DNA from 4 places in the Pseudomonas arvensis genome. Region 2 is predicted to be linked to each of the others. Evidence: predicted binding sites of a transcription regulator. Region 2 holds the regulator's gene; each other region holds the start of a gene.

Region 1 (5,299 bases), 2.5 Mb from region 2:
ACATGAAAACGCCCCGTTCATCGGGGCGTTTTCATTGGTGCGGCGCACGGCATGAACCTTAGGAACCCGCCTTAGGCACCGTAGGATCCTTCATCCCACCATCATCAAACAGGTTCAGCTTCTGCCGCAGTTCGTGGGCCGGCAACGGCTCCTGCCCCGGCGGGATGGCGTTCGGGTCAGTCGGCACTTCGCCGGGTGCGCCCGCGCCTGGGGTTGGCACAACGGGCGGCTGATCACCTTCAATCGCACGCTGGGCCTTTTTGGTCAGCACCACGATGTCGATACGCCGGTTGATCGGATTGAACGGATCCTTGGGCTCGAATAGCTGCGAGGAGGCAAAACCCACCACGCGCGCCACTTGCGGGTCGGGGTAGCTGCCTGCCACCAACGCACGGCGGGCGGCGTTGGCGCGGTTGGCCGAGAGTTCCCAGTTGCCGAAATCACCCTGGCCGGCATACGGCTTGGCGTCGGTGTGGCCGCTGATGCTGATCTTGTTCGGCACCGCCTTGATGGTGTCAGCCATGGCCAGCAGGATGTCTTCGAAGTAAGGCTTGAGCCGCGCGCTGCCGGAATCGAACATCGGCCGGTTGGCGGCATCGGTAATCTGGATGCGCAGGCCTTCGGGCGTGATCTCGAACGAGATCTGATCCTTGAATTTGAGCAGCTGCGGATTTTCATCCACCTTGGTCTGCAACTCTTGCAGCAACAACTCCAGGCGTTCCTGCTCGACCTGCTCGGCCATGCTCTCGACCGTGTCACGCTCGATCGGGATTTTTTCCTGCGGGGCCTCGGTCTTGACCTCTGGGTTGATGGTGCGCTCAGGCGCCAACTGCGGCGAGCCGCCCAGGTCGATCACAAACGGCGTGCCACTTTCCGAGAAGCCAATCGGGTCTTTGAAGTAGCCGGCGATGGCGATCTTCTGTTCGGGCGTGGCGGTAGACATCAGCCACAGCACCAGGAAGAACGCCATCATCGCCGTCGCAAAGTCGGCGAAGGCGATTTTCCAGGCGCCACCATGGTGCCCCGCAGCGAAGCGCTTGACGCGCTTGATGATTATCGGCTGGTTGTTTTCCATGGCTTAGCGACCGCGAACCGCTTGTTCCAGCTCGGCGAAGCTTGGGCGATGCTTCGGGTACAACACCTTGCGACCGAACTCGACCGCCAGCGATGGCGGCATGCCGGACGCGGACGCTACCAGGCTGGCCTTGATCGATTCGTACAGGTTGATTTCTTCCTTGGCATCGTGAGCCAGGGAGGTGGCCAGCGGGCCGAAGAAACCATAGGCCGCGAGAATACCGAAGAACGTACCCACCAGCGCCGCACCTACGTGCATGCCGATGGCCGCTTGGTCACCTTCGCCCAGGGATGCCATGGTCACCACGATACCGAGCACCGCCGCAACAATACCGAAGCCAGGCATGCCGTCGGCGATGCCGGTCACGGCGTGGGAAGGGTGTTCCAGCTCTTCTTTAAGGCTGAACAATTCCATGTCGAACAGGCCTTCCAGCTCGTGGGGGGCCATGTTGCCGGAAGACATGATGCGCAGGTAGTCGCAGATATAGGCGGTCATGCGCTCATCTTTGAGCACGGCCGGGTATTTGGCGAAAATCGGGCTGGCGGCGGCGTCCTCGATGTCGGCCTCGATGGCCATCATGCCTTCGCGGCGGCTCTTGTTGAGGATCTCGTACACCAGGCCCAGCACTTCCAGGTAGAAGGTGTGGGTAAAGCGCGAACCGAACATGGCCAGCGATTTCTTGACCACGTGCATGGTCATGTAGCCGGGGTTGGCCTGCAGGAAGGCGCCCAGTGCCGCACCACCAATGATCAGCACTTCGAAAGGCTGGATCAGTGCCGCAATTTTACCGTGGGACAGGACGTACCCGCCGAGCACGCTCGCGAAGACGACGATGATGCCGATAATTTTAGCCATAGGAGATGAGTACTTGCGCCGTCGGGTTCATGGACATATTTGGGGGAACTGGAAAACTCTTGTTCCTCTTATCGGCAAAACTGCGCCAGACTATAGCCCGTTAAGGCGAAAAGCCAGTTCGGCCCGCTCCGGGCGTGTTGACCGCAAGTGATGATCGCGCCCCAATCATGGCTAATGAAACGACAGTCCCATCTGTAAGACCTTCCTCTCTCGCCGCTTGGATCAAGCGTCTGGACGACGTACTGCTGCCCGTTCCTCAGGCCAGCCATGACCGAGTGTGCAAAGCCATCCGCGACAGTCGCAGTTCGTTGCGAGATATTGCCGAACTGATGCAGAACAGCCCCGCCCTGGTGCTCAGCGTGATGCGCGAGGCCAACAGCCACACCCATGGCAGCCTGGCGGAACCGGCGGAAAACCTTGAAGTGGCGCTTAACCGCCTGGGCCTCAAGCGCGCCGAAGAACTGCTCGCACGCCTGCCCTCGTTGCCCGCTCAAGAAATTCCCGTGGCATTGCGCCAGCTGCTGCTGGTGAGCCAGCACGCGTCGCAGCAGGCCAACGGCTTGTTCGGCAGCCGTCTGGCGCGGCTCTGGCAGGACATTCACTGGGGCAGCCTGCTGTTTCTGTCGCCGCTGTGGCCGATGGCCGTTGCCTACCCCAAGCTGCTTGAAGAGTGGGAACTGCGCGTCATCCACAAAGGCGAGCCTGCACGCAAGGTCGAGCAGGAACTGTTCGGCGTGCGCCTGCTGGACCTGTGCCTGGGTCTGACCGAAGCCTGGCACCTGCCGATCTGGGTATCCCAGGGCTATACCCTGTTGCTGCGCGAACAACGTTTGCTGGTCAAGGCGCTGCATATCGCCCGCGAAGACGACCCGTTGCGCCACCAGCAATTGCTCGACGCCGAACCCAATCTGCGCCGCTGGCTGAACCAGCCGGCCAATACCGTGCTGCTGGCCAATGGCCTGGCGATGTCGGCCCAGGAGTCCTGGACCTGCCCGCACACCCAACGCTGGCAATACCTCACCGCCCTGTACCTGCAACAGCCCTTGGCAGAGGTGCAGCAACACTCTCACCAACAAGCCGTGACCAGCGCCCGCACCGCCCTGATGCCCGACCTCTGGCACCCGGCGCTGTCGCTGATCTGGCCGTGGCACGTACAGAAGATCCATCGCGGCCTGCTGCCGGCGCCGCCACCGACTGCCGAGGCCCTGGCCGTTTGGCGCAACCGCTGCACCGAACTGCTCGTAGAGCCGAGCCGCTTTGCCAATGCCATGCATTTGAGCACCTGCGCCAAGGAAGCCCTGGTGGCCAGTGGCATGCAGCGTGTCCTGTTGTTCATGGCCGATCGCGCCCTGAGCACCTTGCGCGTACACCAGGCCGACGGCCTGCCCAAAGACGCCGCCAACCTGAGCCTGGACGTGGTCAACAGCACGCTGCTGCAACGCCTGCTGGAAAAATCCGCCCAAGTGCGCCTGACGCCTGACAACCACGCGCAGTTCTCGGCCTTGCTGCCGCCGATCCTGCGCCGCCTGTTCACCGGTGAACACCTGCTGTTGCGCTCGATGAGCTGCAATGGCCGCGTGGTGATGGTGATGGTCGCCGACCAGGGCGGCGGGCCGTTCTCGGAAACCACCGTGCAGGCCTTCGGCAAAACCGCCCAATGCATCGAGAAAGCCCTGCACAGCTTTACCAACCGCAGCGCCTGATGCTTGCGCTACAATCGCCGTCCTTTATCGCCAACATTTGTGCCCAGGAGACCTCACATGCCTGACTTCTCTGGCTTGCCGCTGGTGATCGAATCCAGCGACCTGCTCGGCAGACTGGATGCCGAGCACCTGATTCTGGTGGACCTCACCAGCGCCGCCCGCTACGCCGAAGGGCATATCCCCGGCGCGCATTTCGTTGACCCCAAGCGCACCCAACTGGGCCAGCCGCCGGCACCCGGCCTGCTGCCCAATAAAGCCGACCTGGAAAAACTCTTCGGCGAACTGGGCCACACGCCCGACGCCACCTACGTGGTGTACGACGACGAAGGCGGCGGCTGGGCCGGGCGTTTTATCTGGCTGCTCGACGTGATCGGCCACCAGAAATATCACTACCTCGATGGCGGCCTGCTGGCGTGGCTGGAAGATAAGCACCCTGTTTCCACTGATGCCCCAGCTCCGGTCGGCGGCCCGGTCAGCCTCACGTTGCACGACGGCCCCACCGCGACCCGCGAATACCTGCAAAGCCGCCTCGGCGCGGCCGACCTGGGCATCTGGGACGCACGCGGCCCGCTGGAGTACTCCGGTGAAAAGGTGCTTGCCGCCAAAGGCGGGCACATCCCCGGCGCAGTGAATTTCGAGTGGACCGCCGGCATGGACAAGGCACGCAACCTGCGTATCCGCCGCGACATGCCGCAAATCCTTGAAAACCTCGGGCTGACAAAAGATAAAGAAATCATCACCCACTGCCAGACTCACCACCGCTCTGGCTTCACCTACCTGGTGGCCAAGGCGCTCGGTTATCCGCGAGTCAAAGGTTATGCCGGTTCCTGGGGCGAATGGGGCAACCACCCCGACACCCCCGTTGAGATTTAAGGTTTAAGGACAGTTATGAAAAAGCAGTTGTTTATCCTCAGCCAGTACTTGCTGCCGCACCACCTGCTGTCGCGCCTGGCGGGCTGCATTGCCGAGTGCCGCGTGCGTTGGTTCAAGAATGCATTCACTACCTGGTTCGCCAAGCGCTACCAAGTGGATATGTCTCAAGCGTTGGTTGAAGACGTGACCGCCTACGAGCACTTCAACGCCTTCTTCACCCGCGCCCTCAAGGATGGCGCGCGCCCACTGGACCCAACTCCAGGCGCGGTGCTCAGCCCGGCCGACGGTGCGGTCAGCCAGCTCGGACCGATTGAACATGGTCGTGTGTTCCAGGCTAAAGGCCATAGCTTCAGCGTGCTGGAGTTGCTGGGTGGTGATGCGGCTGTAGCAGCACCGTTCATGGGCGGGGATTTTGCGACAGTTTATCTGTCACCCAAGGACTACCACCGCGTGCACATGCCACTGGCCGGCACCCTGCGGGAAATGGTCTATATTCCGGGCCGCATCTTCTCGGTCAACCAGACCACCGCCGAAAATGTGCCGGAGCTGTTTGCGCGTAACGAGCGCGTTGCCTGCATCTTCGATACCGAGCGTGGTCCGATGGCCGTGGTGTTGGTGGGTGCGATGATCGTCGCGTCGATTGAAACCGTATGGGCTGGCCTGGTAACACCACCGAAGCGCGAGCTGAAAACCTTCCGCTACGACGAAGCCGCACGTGCGCCGATTCACCTGGAGAAAGGCGCGGAGCTAGGCCGCTTCAAGCTGGGTTCGACCGCGATTGTGCTGTTCGGGC
Region 2 (5,299 bases):
ATCGAACCATTGAGCTGGCTGATCTTGGTCTTCACCACGTCCATGCCCACGCCACGGCCCGACACGTCGGAAATCTCGGTTTTGGTCGAGAAGCCTGGGGCGAAGATCAGGTTGTAGCATTCGGTGTCGGTCAGGCGGTCGGCGGCGTCCTTGTCCATCACGCCACGCTTGACCGCGATATTGCGCAAGATCGCCGGGTCCATGCCCTTGCCGTCATCGGTGATCGACAGCAGGATGTGGTCGCCTTCCTGCTCCGCCGCCAGAATCACCTTGCCGCCACGGGACTTGCCCGAGGCTTCGCGTTCTTCCGGCGTTTCGACGCCGTGGTCGACAGCGTTGCGCACCAAGTGGACCAGCGGGTCGGCCAGGGCCTCGACAAGGTTTTTGTCGAGGTCGGTTTCTTCACCCACCAGTTCCAGGTTGATCTCTTTCTTCAGTTGGCGCGCCAGGTCACGAACCAGGCGCGGGAAGCGGCCGAAGACTTTCTTGATCGGCTGCATCCGGGTCTTCATCACCGCGGTTTGCAGGTCAGCGGTCACCACGTCGAGGTTCGACACGGCCTTTTGCATGGCTTCATCACCACTGCTCAGGCCCAGGCGCACCAGGCGGTTACGCACCAGCACCAGCTCGCCGACCATGTTCATGATGTCGTCCAGGCGCGCGGTATCAACCCGCACGGTGGTTTCGGCTTCACTGGCCGGTTTTTCCGGCGGCGGTGGCGCCGCAGCACGCGCAGGTGCTGGCGCGGCGGCCTTGGCGGCAACCGGTGCCGCCGTGGCCACAGCCGCCGTCGAGGCGACTTCGGTGAACTTGCCCTTGCCGTGCAAATCGTCCAGCAGCGCTTCGAATTCGTGATCGGAGATCAACCCATCGTCCGCAGGCTTGGCACTGGCGGCCGCAGCAGGCGCTGCCGCCACTTCCGGCAGGGCGTCGACCGCAAACGTGCCTTTGCCGTGCAACTGGTCCAGCAAGGCTTCGAATTCGTCATCGGTGATGTCGGTGCTGGCCGGGGCCGCAGGTGCTTCGACAGCCGCGACAGGCGCCACCGCATCGGCGGCGAACTGGCCCTTGCCGTGCAACTGGTCGAGCAGCGATTCGAACTCGGCGTCGGTGATGTCTTCGCTGGTCGGCGCCGCTGGCGGGGCAACGGCGGCCGGCGCTTCAGCCTCGGCCTTGACGGCACTGAGGGAGTTGAGCAACTGCTCGAACTCACTGTCGGTCACGTCCGCTTCAGGCTCCGCCACCGGCTCAGGCTCAGCCTCGACCACCGGCGCTGCCGTGGTGTCGGCCGGCTCTGCATAGCGCGCCAGGGCGGCCAGCAGTTCCGGGGTGGCCGCGGTGATCGGGGCACGTTCGCGAACTTCGCTGAACATGCCGTTGACCGCATCCAGTGCTTCGAGAATCACGTCCATCAACTCCGAATCAACGTGACGCTCACCCTTGCGCAGGATGTCGAACACGTTCTCGGCGATGTGGCAGCACTCCACCAGCTCATGGAGCTGGAGGAAGCCGGCGCCCCCTTTTACAGTATGAAAACCGCGAAAAATTGCATTGAGCAGGTTCGCATCATCCGGTCGGCTTTCCAGCTCGACCAGTTGTTCGGACAGTTGCTCTAAAATTTCGCCGGCCTCTACAAGGAAATCCTGAAGGATCTCTTCATCGGCGCCGAAGCTCATGTGGGTGCTCCTTAGAAGCCTAAACTGGATAACAGGTCATCTACGTCATCCTGACCTGACACAACGTCTTCACGTTTATCGGCATGAATCTGCGGACCTTCACCCTTGGCGAGATGTTTTTGTGGATCTTTTTCAGAGAGGATCGCTTCGCGGTCATGTTCGATGCCGGCAAAACGGTCTACCTGGCCAGCCATGAGCACCAATTTGAGCAGATTGCTTTCCACTTCGGTGACCAACTGGGTCACGCGCTTGATCACCTGACCGGTGAGGTCCTGATAATCCTGGGCCAGCAGGATGTCATTGAGGTTGCTGGCGACCGTGCGGTTTTCCTGTTCGCTGCGCGACAGGAAACCGTCAACCCGACGGGCCAATTCACGAAACTCTTCAGCCCCCACTTCACGACGCATGAAGCGGCCCCAGTCAACGCTCAGCGCCTGGGCTTCAGTGGCCATGCCATTGACCAGAGGCGTGGCGTTTTCCACCAGGTCCATGGTGCGGTTGGCCGCGGCCTCGGTCAGCCTGACCACGTAGGACAGGCGTTCGGTGGCATCAGTGATCTGCGAGATTTCTTCGGCCTGGGGCATGTGCGGGTCAATCTGAAAATTGACGATCGCACTGTGCAGCTCGCGTGTGAGCTTGCCCACTTCCTGGTACAGGCCGCGGTCACGGGTCTGGTTGAGCTCATGGATCAACTGCACCGCGTCGCCGAAATGGCCTTTTTCAAGGCTGTCGACCAACTGGTGAGCATGCTTTTTCAGGGTGGACTCGAAGTCTCCCTGTGACGATTCGTTATGCTCCATAGCTCCCCCGCGATGGCATTAGCCGTGGATGCGTTCAAAGATCTTTTTCGATCTTCTCTTTCAAGGCCTGTGCAGTGAATGGCTTGACCACGTAACCGTTGACCCCGGCTTGGGCGGCTTCGATGATCTGCTCACGCTTGGCTTCGGCGGTTACCATCAACACGGGAAGACTGCGCAATTTTTCGTCGGCGCGCACGTGGCGCAACAAGTCGATGCCCGTCATGCCTGGCATGTTCCAGTCCGTTACCAGAAAGTCGATGCTCCCGCTGTTGAGGATCGGAATCGCCGTAAGGCCGTCATCCGCCTCGACCGTGTTTGTGAACCCAAGGTCACGCAACAGGTTTTTTATGATCCGCCGCATCGTTGAGAAGTCATCAACGATGAGGATTTTCATGTTCTTGTCCAATTCGACCTCCAAGCAGTCTTAAACGCGCCCAGCACCTGGACGCGCCATTTCAATCAACAGGCATTACACAAAAAGGACTGCCGGGGGCACCACGGATCGAACCCGCGATGGCCTATCACCATCGCGGTATCGCTTTGCAGTGCTCCCCACACTGCCTGTCAGCGCGCTCGCCACTCTCCCAAACGCCCCCGCAAGCGGGCTGCGCATTGGCTGTGCAACTGGCTGACACGCGATTCGCTGACCCCCAGGACCTCACCGATTTCCTTGAGGTTCAGCTCTTCGTCGTAGTACAGCGCCAACACTAACCGCTCGCGCTCGGGCAAGTTGGCAATGGCGTCCGCCAATGCGCCCTGGAAGCGTTCATCCTCCAAGTCACGTGACGGCTCCATGTGCGCGCTCGCGCCGTCCTCGTGCAACCCTTCGTGTTCGCCGTCCTGCAACAGGTCGTCGAAACTGAACAGGCGGCTGCCCAAGGTATCGTTCAAAATCCCGTAGTAATCGTCGAGACTCAATTGGAGTTCGGCCGCAACTTCGTGATCTTTAGCGTCGCGGCCGGTTTTTGCTTCAATTGCACGAATTGCGTCACTGACCATGCGCGTATTGCGATGCACCGAACGCGGTGCCCAATCGCCTTTACGCACCTCATCGAGCATCGCGCCACGGATGCGGATGCCCGCATACGTCTCGAAACTCGCGCCTTTGCTGGCGTCGTACTTGGTCGACACTTCGAGCAAGCCGATCATGCCGGCCTGGATCAGGTCTTCGACCTGCACGCTGGCAGGCAGGCGTGCCAACAGGTGATAGGCGATACGCTTGACCAGCGGCGCATAGCGCTCAATCAACTCACCCTGACTGTCACGGGCAGACTTCTTGTAGGCGTTGTAGCCGTTCGCTGTCATAGCACCGGTCCTGCGCTCGTCTGATGTACCAATCGCTCGACGAAAAACTCCAGATGCCCCCGTGGGTTGGCGGGCAACGGCCAGGTATCGACCTTCTGGGCAATAGCCTTGAACGCCAGTGCGCATTTGGAACGAGGGAACGCTTCGTAGACCGCACGCTGCTTTTGCACAGCCTTGCGCACACACTCGTCGTAGGGAACTGCGCCGACGTATTGTAAGGCGACATCGAGAAAGCGATCCGTGACCTTGGTCAACTTGGCGAACAGGTTGCGCCCTTCCTGCGGGCTCTGGGCCATGTTGGCCAGGACGCGGAAGCGGTTCATGCCGTAGTCACGGTTAAGCAGTTTGATCAGGGCGTAGGCGTCGGTGATCGAGGTGGGTTCATCGCAGACCACCAGCAACACTTCCTGCGCGGCGCGCACGAAGCTGACCACGGACTCGCCGATCCCGGCGGCGGTGTCGATCACCAGCACGTCGAGGTTGTCGCCGATATCACTGAATGCCTGGATCAGGCCGGCATGTTGCGCCGGGCTCAGGTGCACCATGCTCTGGGTGCCGGAGGCGGCCGGCACGATGCGGATCCCACCGGGGCCCTGGAGCAGCACATCGCGCAGCTCGCAGCGCCCTTCGATCACATCGGCAAGGGTATGTTTGGGCGTCAGTCCCAGCAGAACGTCGACGTTCGCCAGCCCCAGGTCAGCGTCCAGCAGCATGACGCGACGGCCAAGCTCTGCCAGGGCCAGGGACAAATTCACTGACACGTTAGTTTTCCCGACGCCACCTTTGCCGCCGGTCACCGCGATCACCTGTACGGGATGCATGCTGCCCATTTTATTTCTTTACCTTGTCTTGCTTAGACGCAGGCTACATGGCTTGGCCGCGTGAATCGCTTGCAGACCATCGATGTAGGTACATTTCACGGTGTTCATCCTGACTTCAACCGACCCGTTTTGCCGGGTTGTGGTAGAGGTCGGCGAACATATCGGCCATCGCTTCCTCGCTAGGCTCTTCTTGCATTTGCACGCTGACGGCGCGGCTGACCAACTGATGACGGCGCGGCAGATGCAGATCATCCGGGATCCGCGGCCCGTCGGTCAGGTAGGCAACCGGTAGTTCATGGCTGATAGCCAGGCTCAACACTTCGCCCAGGCTGGCGGTTTCATCCAGTTTGGTCAGGATGCAACCGGCCAGGCCGCAGCGCTTGTAGCTATGGTACGCAGCGGTAAGAACCTGTTTCTGGCTGGTGGTTGCAAGCACCAGGTAATTTTTCGACTTGATGCCACGCCCGGCCAGGCTTTCCAGCTGCATGCGCAACGCCGGGTCGCTGGCTTGCAGGCCAGCGGTGTCGATCAGCACCACGCGCTTGCGCAGCAGCGGGTCGAGGGCGTTGGCCAGGGATTGGCCCGGGTCGACGTGGGTCACCGGCACATTGAGGATGCGGCCCAGCGTCTTGAGTTGCTCCTGGGCGCCGATGCGGTAGCTGTCCATGCTCACCAGCGCGATGTTGTTCGCGCCGTA
Region 3 (5,299 bases), 410 kb from region 2:
GCTGCCCCTGGATCCGTTGAACCAACTCGCCCAGGGACTTGATGCCCTGCTGCTCCATCAGTTTATTAAGACGGCTGGATACCAGGTATTGCTTGTTTTCACCGAGCAATATGCCACAGGCTTTTTCCAGGAAGACCCGGAACTGTTCAAAATCCAAATTACCCGTAGACACTGATACCGCCTCTAAAATCGTGTGATCGCCAGGGGAAAAAAGCCCTTAGCTGTGATCTGCTGCCTTGATCCGGGCGACTACCCGGGATGCCAGGTCATCAGGACGGAATTTGGCCAGGAAGTCATCGGCACCGACCTTCTTGACCATCGCCTGGTTGAATACGCCCGACAACGAAGTATGCAGGATGATATGCAATTTTTGCATGCGTGGATCGCTGCGTATCTCAGCCGTGAGGGTGTAGCCGTCCATTTCCGGCATCTCGATGTCGGAGATCATCATCAAGAATTCTTCTTCCGGTTTCTTGCCTTCATCTACCAGCTTGCGCAGGTAATCCAGCGCCTGGCGGCCATCATTGAGCGCCACCACTTCCACGCCGACGGTTTGCAGGCAACGGGTCACCTGCTTGCGCGCCACCGAGGAGTCATCCACCGTCAGCACACGCAGCGAGACTGCCTTGTGCGCCGTTTCGGCATCCACCACACCCACGGAAATCGATTCCGAGGTCGGCGCCACTTCGGCGAGGATCTTCTCCACGTCGATGATTTCCACCAATTGGTTATCGACCCGCGTCACTGCCGTGAGGTAGTGGTCGCGGCCGGTGCCCTTGGGCGGCGGATGAATCTCTTCCCAGTTCATGTTGACGATGCGCTCCACCGAGCGCACCAGGAAACCCTGGGTCTTGGTGTTGTACTCGGTGATGATCACGAACGGGTTTTCGCGGTCCTGCAGGCCAGCCGAACCGGTGGCCAGGGCCAGGTCAAGAATCGGGATGGTCGCGCCACGGATGTTGGCCACGCCACACACCACGGGGCTGGACTTGGGCATGATCGTCAGCTTGGGACATTGCAGCACTTCCCGCACCTTGAACACGTTGATGCCATATAGCTGTTTGCCATCCAAGCGAAAAAGCAACAACTCCAGGCGATTCTGCCCTACCAGCTGTGTGCGCTGGTTTACTGAATCCATTACTCCTGCCATGCCCAGACTCCTACGCTAAAACCTTGAAGGTGCGACGCGCACCCAACACTAAACGGCACGAGCTTTGCTATTTATTGGCCATGGATATTAAAACGACAGTTTCCCGACGCCTTCGATTCCCACAGTACCGCAGATTGCTCTGCGCCTTGGTGGCGCTGCTTGCGTTGAGCCTGAACACCACGGCCCGCGCAGATAACGTCACCTTGCCTGATCTACTTATCGGCGTCACTCAGGGCTTTCTTGAGTTCACTGTAGAAGATTATCTGGCAACCACCCAGACACCGGGGCGTTATGAAATCCAGGTCAACCAGTTGGACCCACGGCTGCGCATGCCCATGTGCGACAAGGAATTGACAGCCACCCTGGAAAGCCCCGCCCAGCCCATCGGCCGCGTAACGGTGCGGGTGCGCTGCGACGGCGCCTCGCCCTGGACGGTGTTTGTGCCGGCTCAGGTCAAGCTGTTCCGCGATGTAGTGGTAGTGGCCCGGCCGCTCAAACGCACCGGCATCATCGGTTTTGAGGACGTTGTACTGCGCGAACGCGACATCAGCCTGATCAGCCAGGGCTACTTGACGTCTGTGGACCAGGCCGTCGGGCAAAAATTAACCCGACCAGTGGTCACCGACCAGGTCATCACGTTGGTGCATCTGGAGCAGGCCGAGGTAATTCGCAAGGGCGACCAGGTGGTGATTTCCGCCAGCAGCGGTACGCTGAACGTGAAAATGCCCGGTGAAGCGCTGTCCAACGGCGGCATGAGTGAACAGATTCGCGTCAAGAACCTCAACTCCAACCGCGTGATCAAGGCGCGGGTAACAGCCCCAGGGCAAGTCGAGGTCGCTCTATAGATGACTGGTACAGGACGCCGGGTTTTCCTACACTGTGCAGGAGGTAGCCCATACGCAGATTTATTGTCATTTGCGTCTAAAGTTTATCCGGGTATGGCCGAAAACATGGCAAGCGTCCAAATACCCAGAGGTTTTTTATCATGGTCATCGATTTCAGTCGTTTAAATAACACCCCGGCAACGTCAGGCACTACGCGTACCACCGGCACCAAGGAAAGCGTAGAAGCCAAGGCCCCGCCACTGCCCGCCAAGGCAGAACAGGCCAGCCAGAGCGGGGAATCCGTACACCTGAGCAATGAGGCTCAACAGTTGCAGAAGGTCACTGACTCGCTGCGCGATCAACCGGTGGTCAATAAGGCCCGTGTGGCCGAATTGAAACAGGCAATCGCCGATGGCAGCTATAAAGTCGACAGCAACCGTGTAGCCAGCAAGCTGCTTAATTTCGAAGCCGAGCGCTAGGCAAAGGCCTGCGCAGGGCTTTTGGACGCTTAAAACCCAAGGCCAGCCATGCATCACGACGAACATTTGCTGCAACTGATCATTGATGATCTAGCGCCGACGCAACAATTGCTGGAGCTGCTAAGAGAAGAGTCACTGGCCCTTTACGGCCGGGATATGCCGCTGCTGGAAGAAATTCTGGCGCGCAAGCAGTCGTTGATTGTCCTGCTGGAACAGCACGGCAAAAAACGCAGCCAGATCCTGATCAGCCTTGGCTTGCCGGCAGACCACGATGGCCTGGCGCAGTTGGCCAGCCACTCTTCGGTCGGCGATCAGTTACTGAGCCAGAGCAAAGAACTCAATCAAGTGCTCGCCCAGTGCCAGGAAGCCAACCTGCTTAACGGTCAATCGATCCAGCTTCAGCAAGCCACGACCGCCAACCAGTTGCGTATACTCCACGGCGGCGAGCCGCCGGCACTGTATAACGCCCAAGGTTCCACCTCGCGCCTGGTCAAGCCAAGCACCCGCAGCCAAGCCTGACGCCGGTTTACCGTGCGCCCTATCCAAGGCGCGCCACATGCTGGCAAAATGCCGGTTCTTGCGTGTAGTCGTATTTTGTCTGGAGATGGAAGAACCGTGTTCAACGCCCTTAATGCGGAAGATGCCCCGCAGCCACCGAAGGTCCTCACCACGCCTCTGGAAATCGCCGGCACCTTGCGGATGCTGCAAGACAGCCATGACCCGCTGATCATCACCTTCCACGAGCGCAGCCAGCGCTTCCAGAGCTATCTGGTGGACGTCAACCGCGACAGCAACACGCTGGCGCTGGACGAAATGATCCCCCGTGATGGCGAACGCTACCTCGAAAACGGTGAACCCTTTCGTATCGAAGGCTTCCACGACGGCGTGCGCGTCGCCTGGGAAAGCAGCGGCACCCTGACCATCAGCGAAAAAGATGGCCACCGTATCTACACCGGCAGCCTGCCGGACGAGGTGGTCTACCATCAGCGCCGCAACGCCTTCCGCGCCGCGCTGAAGCTGGCGCAATTGGTGAACATCGAACTCGGCGGCGAAAAACTCAAGGCGCCGGTCAACGGCAAATTGCTGGATATCTCCGCCACCGGCTGCAAACTGCGCTTTGAAGGCGACATCTCCGAGCGGTTGCAACTGGGCCAGGTCTACGACCGCTTTATCGCCGCCCTGCCGTTTGGCAGCATGACGACCTCGGTCGAACTGCGGTACCTGCACTTCGAAGACAAGATCAACACCACCTTCGCCGGTGTGCGCTTCCACAACATGAGCGGCCTGGTGCAGCGTCAGGTCGAGCGCTTTGTATACCAATTGCAACGTGAAGCGCGACGCTTCGACAAGGACGACGATTTTTAATCCTTGAAGATCGCGGCAAAAAAAACGGGCAGATCCTTTGGGGATCTGCCCGTTTTTGCTTTCAGGGGCGCGCCCTGCTCAAGTCGTGAGGATGCTCCTCCGGCCCCAGGGGTTCCGGGGGCCCAACAAAGGCGGGCTCGTCCACCGGCGGCTGCGGATCAACTTGCGGCTCGGGGTCGGGGACAGTCTGCATCTGCTCCTGTACCACTTGCTCATCGACGCGCGGGTCAAGCGCGGCCACCAGCGGCGAACTCGACATGCTGTCGGGCATCGCCACGTGATGCAGCGGTGCGTCTTCCACCTGATGCAGGTTGGTCACCGCCTTCGGCCGGATGCGCCATACCAGGATCAACGCGCACAGGCTGAAGAAGGCATACAGCATGTGACTGCCGAACATCTTCATGATCACACCGGCCAGCAACGGCCCGATACTCGCGCCGACGCCGTAAGTCACCAGCAGCATGGCGGTCAGCGACACCCGACGATCGCCTTCCACATGGTCATTGGAAAACGCCACCGCCAGCGGGTACAGGCAGAACTGCACCAGGGAACACAGGAATCCCGCGACGAACAGCACTTCCAGCGGCACCTGGGTCATGATCGCCAGCGGTAATGCCGCTACCGCCAGGCACAGGGCAAAGCAACGGATCAGCAGCGCACGGTCATAGCGATCCGACAACCAGCCCAACGGCCACTGCACCAACAGCCCGGCAAAAATGCAGCTACCCATGAACAGACCGACTTGCTCCGTCGTCAGCCCCTGCTGAGATGCATAAAGCGGCGCCAGGCCGTAGAACGAACCAACAATCAGCCCCGCGCCCAACACCGTACTCAGCGACTGCGGCACGCGCTTTATGAAGAAGCGCGGCTCCATCGGCGCCGGATGCAGGGGGGCCGGGTGAATGCGCCGAGTCATGGCCACCGGCACCAGGCACAGGGCAAAGCACAGCGCCACCAACATCAGCAGTTCAAGGCCGAGCTGGGGATGCATGACCAGGATCAGTTGACCCAGCACCAGCCCAAGGTAGGACGCGATCATATAGCCACTGAACACCACGCCCCGCTGCTTGGCATCCGCCTGCTCATTGAGCCAGCTCTCGATGACCATGTACTGGCACATCATGCCCAGGCCGACGATCATCCGCAGCACGATCCACGCCGGCAACCAGTCGACCAGGCCGTGCCCCAATACCGCGGCGCCGACGATTCCGGCGCAGGTGGCATAGGCACGGATGTGCCCGACACGGGCAATCAGGCGGTGCCCGATTTTGCCGCCCAGCACCAGGCCGAAGTAGTTGGCCGCCATCAGCGCACCGACCCACAGGCTGTCGACATGGTCGGCCGCCAGGCGTAAAGCCAGGTAAGTGCTGAGCAGGCCGGAGCCGATCAGCATCATCAAGGAGGCGAAATAAAGGGCTCGAAAAGATTTCCAGATCTGGCGCATCGGCGTTCCGAGCGGCTCCTTGCAGTGAGAGACAGGG
Region 4 (5,299 bases), 1.7 Mb from region 2:
CTGCATTACCAGCCGCGCCTGGACCTGGATGACGGCCACATCGTTGGCCTCGAAGCCCTGGTGCGCTGGCGCCACGGCGAGCGCGGCCTGTTGCCGCCCAGCGAGTTCGTGCCTTTGGCCGAACAGAGCGGCCTGATCGTACCGTTGGGCTACTGGGTAATCTCCCGCGCCCTGCGCGACATGCAAGACCTGCGTGAGCGCGGCCTGCCGCCGTTGCACATGGCGGTCAACCTGTCGTTCCGCCAGTTCCAGGACAGCCAGTTGCTCTCAACCCTCAGCCGATTGATCGCTGAGCGCGGCGTAGAGGCGCAATGGCTGGAGTTCGAACTGACCGAAACCGCCGTAATGCGCCGTAGCGATCTGGTCAAGCAGACCATGGACGCCCTCGGCCGGCTCGGTGTGCGGTTTTCCCTGGACGACTTCGGCACCGGTTTCTCCTCGTTCGTGCACCTCAACAGCCTGCCGATTGCCTTGTTGAAGATCGACAAGAGTTTTGTCGGCGGCATGGAAGAGCGCGAAGAGAACCGCAAGCTGGTGCACGCGATGATCAACCTGGCCCACAACCTCAACCTGGAAGTGGTGGCCGAGGGCGTGGAAACCCCGGAGCAGCTCGCGTTGCTGAGGCTGTTCGGTTGCGACCAGGCCCAGGGTTACCTGATCAGCAAACCGCTGCCCCTGCCGGAGTTGGTGGATTACCTCACATTCGGCAAGGGCCAGCAGGCGCTGTTGGGCTGCTGACCTGCAAACCCAATCAACGGTGGAAGGGTAGGGTTTTACTCTGTTTGTGCAGCCTGAAACGAGGCTTGAACCTCAGGCTCCTGGCGAATCATCCGCTTCATCTTCGCCTCGAACGCCCAGGTCAGGCTTACCGCCGCACAGGCCAGGCCGAGTGCCAAACCCCACCATACACCGGTTGGCCCCCAGCCCAGCGTGAACGCCATCAACCACGCTGAAGGCGCGCCGATCAACCAGTAGCAGCCCAGCCCCACCAGGAAGGTGGTCTTGGCGTCCTTGAGCCCCCGGATGCAGCCCATGGCGATGGTCTGCACGCCGTCGAACAACTCGAACCAGGCCGCGACGGCCAGCAGGCTGACGGCGAGCACGATCACCTCGTGGAACGCCGGGTCGTCATGGTCGAGGAACAGGCCGATCAGCGGGTCGGAAAACAGCCATAAGACCACGGCAAATCCCAACATTATCGTCGCCCCAAAGCTGATGCCGACGCGACCGGCCATGCGCGCCTGCAACAATTGCCCGGCTCCATAGTGCTGGCCGATGCGCATGGTCACCGCGTAGGACATACCCGCAGGGACCATGAATGCCACCGAGACGATCTGCAGGGCGATCTGATGCGCCGCCAGTTGCGTACTGCCCATGGTGCCCATGCACAGCGCGGCAAAGGCAAACAGCCCGACTTCGACCGCGTAGGTGCCGCCAATCGGCAGGCCCAGGCGCCACAATTCACGCAGGTATTGGGTATTGAGGCGCAGCAGGCCGGTGCTTAGCGGGTAGGCGGCGTAAGCACGGTTGCTGCGGATGTACCACATCAATGTCAGGGCCATGCCATTGGCGACGATGGCGGTGACCAGGCCAATACCCATCAAGCCGAGTTTCGGCAGGCCGAACATGCCTTCGATCAACGCGTGATTGAGCAGGTAGTTCAGCACCGTGCCGCCGAGGCTGATCACCATCACCGGGGTGGCCTTGCCGATGGCGCTGGTGAAGCCGCGCAAAGCCATGAAACTCAGGTAGCCGGGCAGGGCAAATGGCAGCATGGTCAGAAATTGCCCCGCCGACTGCACGTTGGTGTCGGTCTGGCCAAACATCAGCAGCACCGGCTTGAGGTTCCACAGCAGCAGCGCCGCAGCCAGCGCCATTAGCCAGGCGAGCCACAGCCCGGCCTGGGTCAGGCGAGTAGCACCTTCGATGTCGCCGGCGCCGTGACGGATCGCCACCAAGGTGCCCACGGCGGCGATTACCCCAATGCAGAAGATCGACACGAACGAATAGCTAGCCGCGCCCAGGCCACCACCGGCCAAGGCTTCGGGGCTCAGGCGCGCCATCATCAGGGTGTCGGTCAGCACCATCAGCATGTGCGCCAACTGTGAAGCAATCAACGGCCCTGACAGCCGCAGGATGGCCCAGAGTTCGGTACGTGCCGGATGCTGCATGATCATCACACTCAGAAAGTCGGAGGGTCGGGAGGGTTCGATTCTCGGCCCTCTCAGCCCATTGCACAAAGGGATAAAAGCGATCATTCGCATGATTAAAACTCATGCCAGATTGATTCTGGTAGGGTTTAGGCGTCCTGCTGTCGGAGCTTTCCTTATGTCGCGTCGTCTTCCTCCTCTTTATGCGTTACGGGCATTTGAAGCAGCCTCCCGGCATAACTCCTTTACCCGTGCCGCCGAAGAACTGTCGATTACCCAGAGTGCGGTGAGCCGACATATCCGCACGCTGGAAGAGCATTTCGCCTGCCGCCTGTTCCAGCGAAGTGGCCGTAACCTTCAGCTCACCGAATCAGCGCGCCTGCTGTTGCCCGGTGTGCGCGAGGGGTTCGCGGCGCTGGAACGGGCCTGCCATACCCTGAACGCCGAAGATGACATCCTGCGCATGAAGGCGCCGTCCACCCTGACCATGCGCTGGTTGTTGGCGCGGCTCAGCCGCTTTCGGGCGTTACAACCGGGCAATGAAGTGCAACTGACCAGCGCCTGGATGAATGTGGATGAAGTGGATTTCAATCAAGAGCCTTTCGACTGTGCGGTGCTGTTGAGCTATGGGCACTTTCCGGCGGACTGGGAGGCCAGCTACTTGTTCCCTGAGTTGTTAATACCCGTGGGCGCGCCGAACCTGTTGAACGATGGCCCTTGGGACGTAAATCGCCTGGCCGCTACCGAGTTGCTGCACCCCACGCCCGACCGCAGGGACTGGCGCAAATGGCTGGAGCGCATGGGGCTGTCGAACCAGGTATCGCTCAAGGGCGGGCAGGTGTTCGATACGCTTGAACTGGGCATGATTGCTGCCGCTCGTGGTTATGGCGTGTCCATGGGCGATCTGCTGATGGTGGCCGAAGATGTCGCGCAGGGACGCTTGAGTCTGCCGTGGCCGACGGCGGTTGCGAGTGGGGAAAGTTACTATCTGGTGTGGCCGAAAACCCGTCCGGGTGGTGAACGCTTGCGGCGCCTGGCGGATTTCCTCCAGAGCGAGGTGCATTCCATGGTTTTACCTTCCGTCGAACGCCTCAATTGAAGGGTTCGTGCTTCATCACGCAACCGTTTGCGTGATACCCCTGCGATTCGCTCAAGTATTGCCAGGCGCAGCCGAAGTAGGTGTGTTGGAACCATCGTGCTCCAACGTTTCCCACCAGATAATTTGCCGAGCAGCGCTATGAGATCAGGATGATCCTGGCCTCGGCCAGGAGCTGTCATGTCTCAACCCCGCGCCCGGATCGCCTCGCAGTTAGGCCTCGCATTAGCCGTGATTCTGGCTGTCGCCATCGGCGGCAGTACCGTGTTCGCCTTGCGTTCCCTTGATTCCGCCAACCTCGATACCCGCGAGGAGCACCTGGCCAGCGAAGCGCGATTGCTCGCCGACCAACTCAATACGTTCCACAGCACGTTGCGCGAGAGCACCCAGCGTCTGACCGGACTGTTTGAGAAGCGCTTCAGCGCCGGGTTGCGGGTGCAGGCAGACCAGATGGTCGCGGTGGCCGGGGTCCAGACGCCGAGCTTGTTGCTGGGCAGCGAAGTGCTCAACAACAACTTCAGTGAAGTGGATGAGTTCAAGCAGATGTCCGGCGGCGTGGCCACCGTGTTCGTGCGCAGCGGCGACGACTTTGTCCGCGTCAGCACCTCCCTGACCAAGCAGGACGGCAGCCGCGCCATTGGCACTGTGCTTGACCGCCAGGGCCCGGCTTACCAGCGTGTGCTCGGTGGCCAGGCGTATATCGGCCGCGCGGTGTTGTTCGACCGCTCCTACATGACTCAGTACAGCCCCGTGCGCGACAGCAGCGGCAAAGTGATCGCCGTGCTGTTCATCGGTTTTGACTACACCGACGCCCAGGCCGCGCAGTTCGAGAACCTCAAGCGCTTCCGCATCGGCCATACCGGTTCCCTGGCGTTGCTCGACGAGCAGAAGCGCTGGCTGGTGCCGCCAGCCGGTGTGCAGGCGTTGGATCAAGCGGTTCCTGTGATGTTGGACTTGGCCAAGACCCCAGGCAAAGGCCACTTCTGGAGCGACAAGAACGAAGACTTCTACAGCGTTTCGGTGCCCTTCGATGGCGGCCCATGGGCCGTGGTCGCGAGCATGCCGAAGGCTGAAATCCGCGCGGTGACCTGGGCAGTAGGCATTCGCCTGGTGATCGGCAGCGTGCTGGCGATGCTGCTGGCGGTAGGCGCTACGGTGTGGCTGCTGCGCAGCAAACTGCAACCCTTGAGCGACCTGGTGCGCCAGGCCGAAGCCTTGGGCGCGGGCGACTTGAGTGCGCGTCTCAACGTGTCCAGCCATGATGAAATCGGCCAACTGGCCCGCAGCTTCAATCAGATGGGTGAAGCGCTGTCGACCATGGTTTCCCACATCCGCAAGGCGGCCGAAGAGGTCAACAGCCGTGCCCAGGCGCTGTCCGGGTTGTCCGGCGGGGCTTATGACGGCATGGAGCAGCAGTCCGGCGAAATCACCAGCATGGCTGGCGCGGTGGAAGAGTTCAGTGCAACGTCGCTGAATATCGCCGACAACATGGGCAACACCGAGCGTCTGGCCCAAGAGAATGCCCAGCAAACCCGTATCGGCCGCACCTCGATGCAAGAGGCGTCGTCGTCGCTGGAGCATATCGCGACCGCGCTGAACAGCACGGCCACGGTGATCAATACCCTCGGCCAGCGCTCTCAGGAAATCGGCGGCATCGTCGGTGTGATCACCTCCATCGCCGAGCAGACCAACCTGCTGGCGCTCAACGCCGCCATCGAGGCGGCTCGCGCCGGTGAGCAAGGTCGTGGGTTTGCCGTGGTGGCTGACGAAGTACGTAACCTGGCCTCGCGTACCCGCGAAGCCACCGATGAAATCTCCGGGATGATCCAGAGCATCCAGCGGGAGACCGGTAATGCCATCAGCACCATGGAACACGGCAACACGCTGATGCAGGAAGGCCTGTCGCGCAACGCCGACGTGGCCTCGGCCCTGGCGCGTATCGACGAACAGAGCCGTTCGGCCGGCCAGCAGTTCGCGGCGATCACCACGGCAACCCAAGAGCAAAGCAGCACCGCGACGTTGCTCAGCAGCAACTTGCAGAGCATCGCGCTGG

What was found. Region 2 encodes FliA, which starts transcription of late flagellar genes. Its sites were predicted from a motif close to CTAAAGTTTNNNNNNNNNNNGCCGNTAA; they were not measured.
Region 1: a site for FliA is predicted at 1,999-2,026, ahead of motA (flagellar motor stator protein MotA). Genes of this name have one in related genera too.
Region 3: a site for FliA is predicted at 2,072-2,099, ahead of flgM (flagellar biosynthesis anti-sigma factor FlgM). Genes of this name have one in related genera too.
Region 4: a site for FliA is predicted at 3,300-3,327, ahead of AB3G88_RS27605 (methyl-accepting chemotaxis protein). Genes of this name have one in related genera too.

Annotation. Positions count from the first base shown of each region.
Region 1 covers NZ_CP162038.1:572,537-577,835, reverse strand. Annotated here, with positions in the region: gene motB (flagellar motor protein MotB) at 59-1,075, opposite strand; gene motA (flagellar motor stator protein MotA) at 1,079-1,930, opposite strand; gene AB3G88_RS02535 (HDOD domain-containing protein) at 2,098-3,633, shown strand; gene AB3G88_RS02530 (rhodanese-like domain-containing protein) at 3,691-4,506, shown strand; gene asd (archaetidylserine decarboxylase) at 4,522-5,299, shown strand, end outside.
Region 2 covers NZ_CP162038.1:4,333,711-4,339,009, forward strand. Annotated here, with positions in the region: gene AB3G88_RS19450 (chemotaxis protein CheA) at 1-1,676, opposite strand, end outside; gene AB3G88_RS19455 (protein phosphatase CheZ) at 1,688-2,476, opposite strand; partial or broken gene AB3G88_RS19460 (chemotaxis response regulator CheY) at 2,495-2,870, opposite strand; gene fliA (RNA polymerase sigma factor FliA) at 3,041-3,781, opposite strand; gene fleN (flagellar synthesis regulator FleN) at 3,778-4,611, opposite strand; gene flhF (flagellar biosynthesis GTPase FlhF) at 4,718-5,299, opposite strand, start outside.
Region 3 covers NZ_CP162038.1:4,746,710-4,752,008, forward strand. Annotated here, with positions in the region: gene cheR (protein-glutamate O-methyltransferase CheR) at 1-172, opposite strand, end outside; gene AB3G88_RS21435 (chemotaxis protein CheV) at 218-1,150, opposite strand; gene flgA (flagellar basal body P-ring formation chaperone FlgA) at 1,231-1,995, shown strand; gene flgM (flagellar biosynthesis anti-sigma factor FlgM) at 2,136-2,453, shown strand; gene AB3G88_RS21450 (flagella synthesis protein FlgN) at 2,502-2,972, shown strand; gene AB3G88_RS21455 (flagellar regulator YcgR PilZN domain-containing protein) at 3,069-3,818, shown strand; gene AB3G88_RS21460 (MFS transporter) at 3,880-5,262, opposite strand.
Region 4 covers NZ_CP162038.1:6,037,859-6,043,157, reverse strand. Annotated here, with positions in the region: gene AB3G88_RS27620 (putative bifunctional diguanylate cyclase/phosphodiesterase) at 1-738, shown strand, start outside; gene AB3G88_RS27615 (NorM family multidrug efflux MATE transporter) at 774-2,177, opposite strand; gene AB3G88_RS27610 (LysR substrate-binding domain-containing protein) at 2,329-3,249, shown strand; gene AB3G88_RS27605 (methyl-accepting chemotaxis protein) at 3,427-5,299, shown strand, end outside.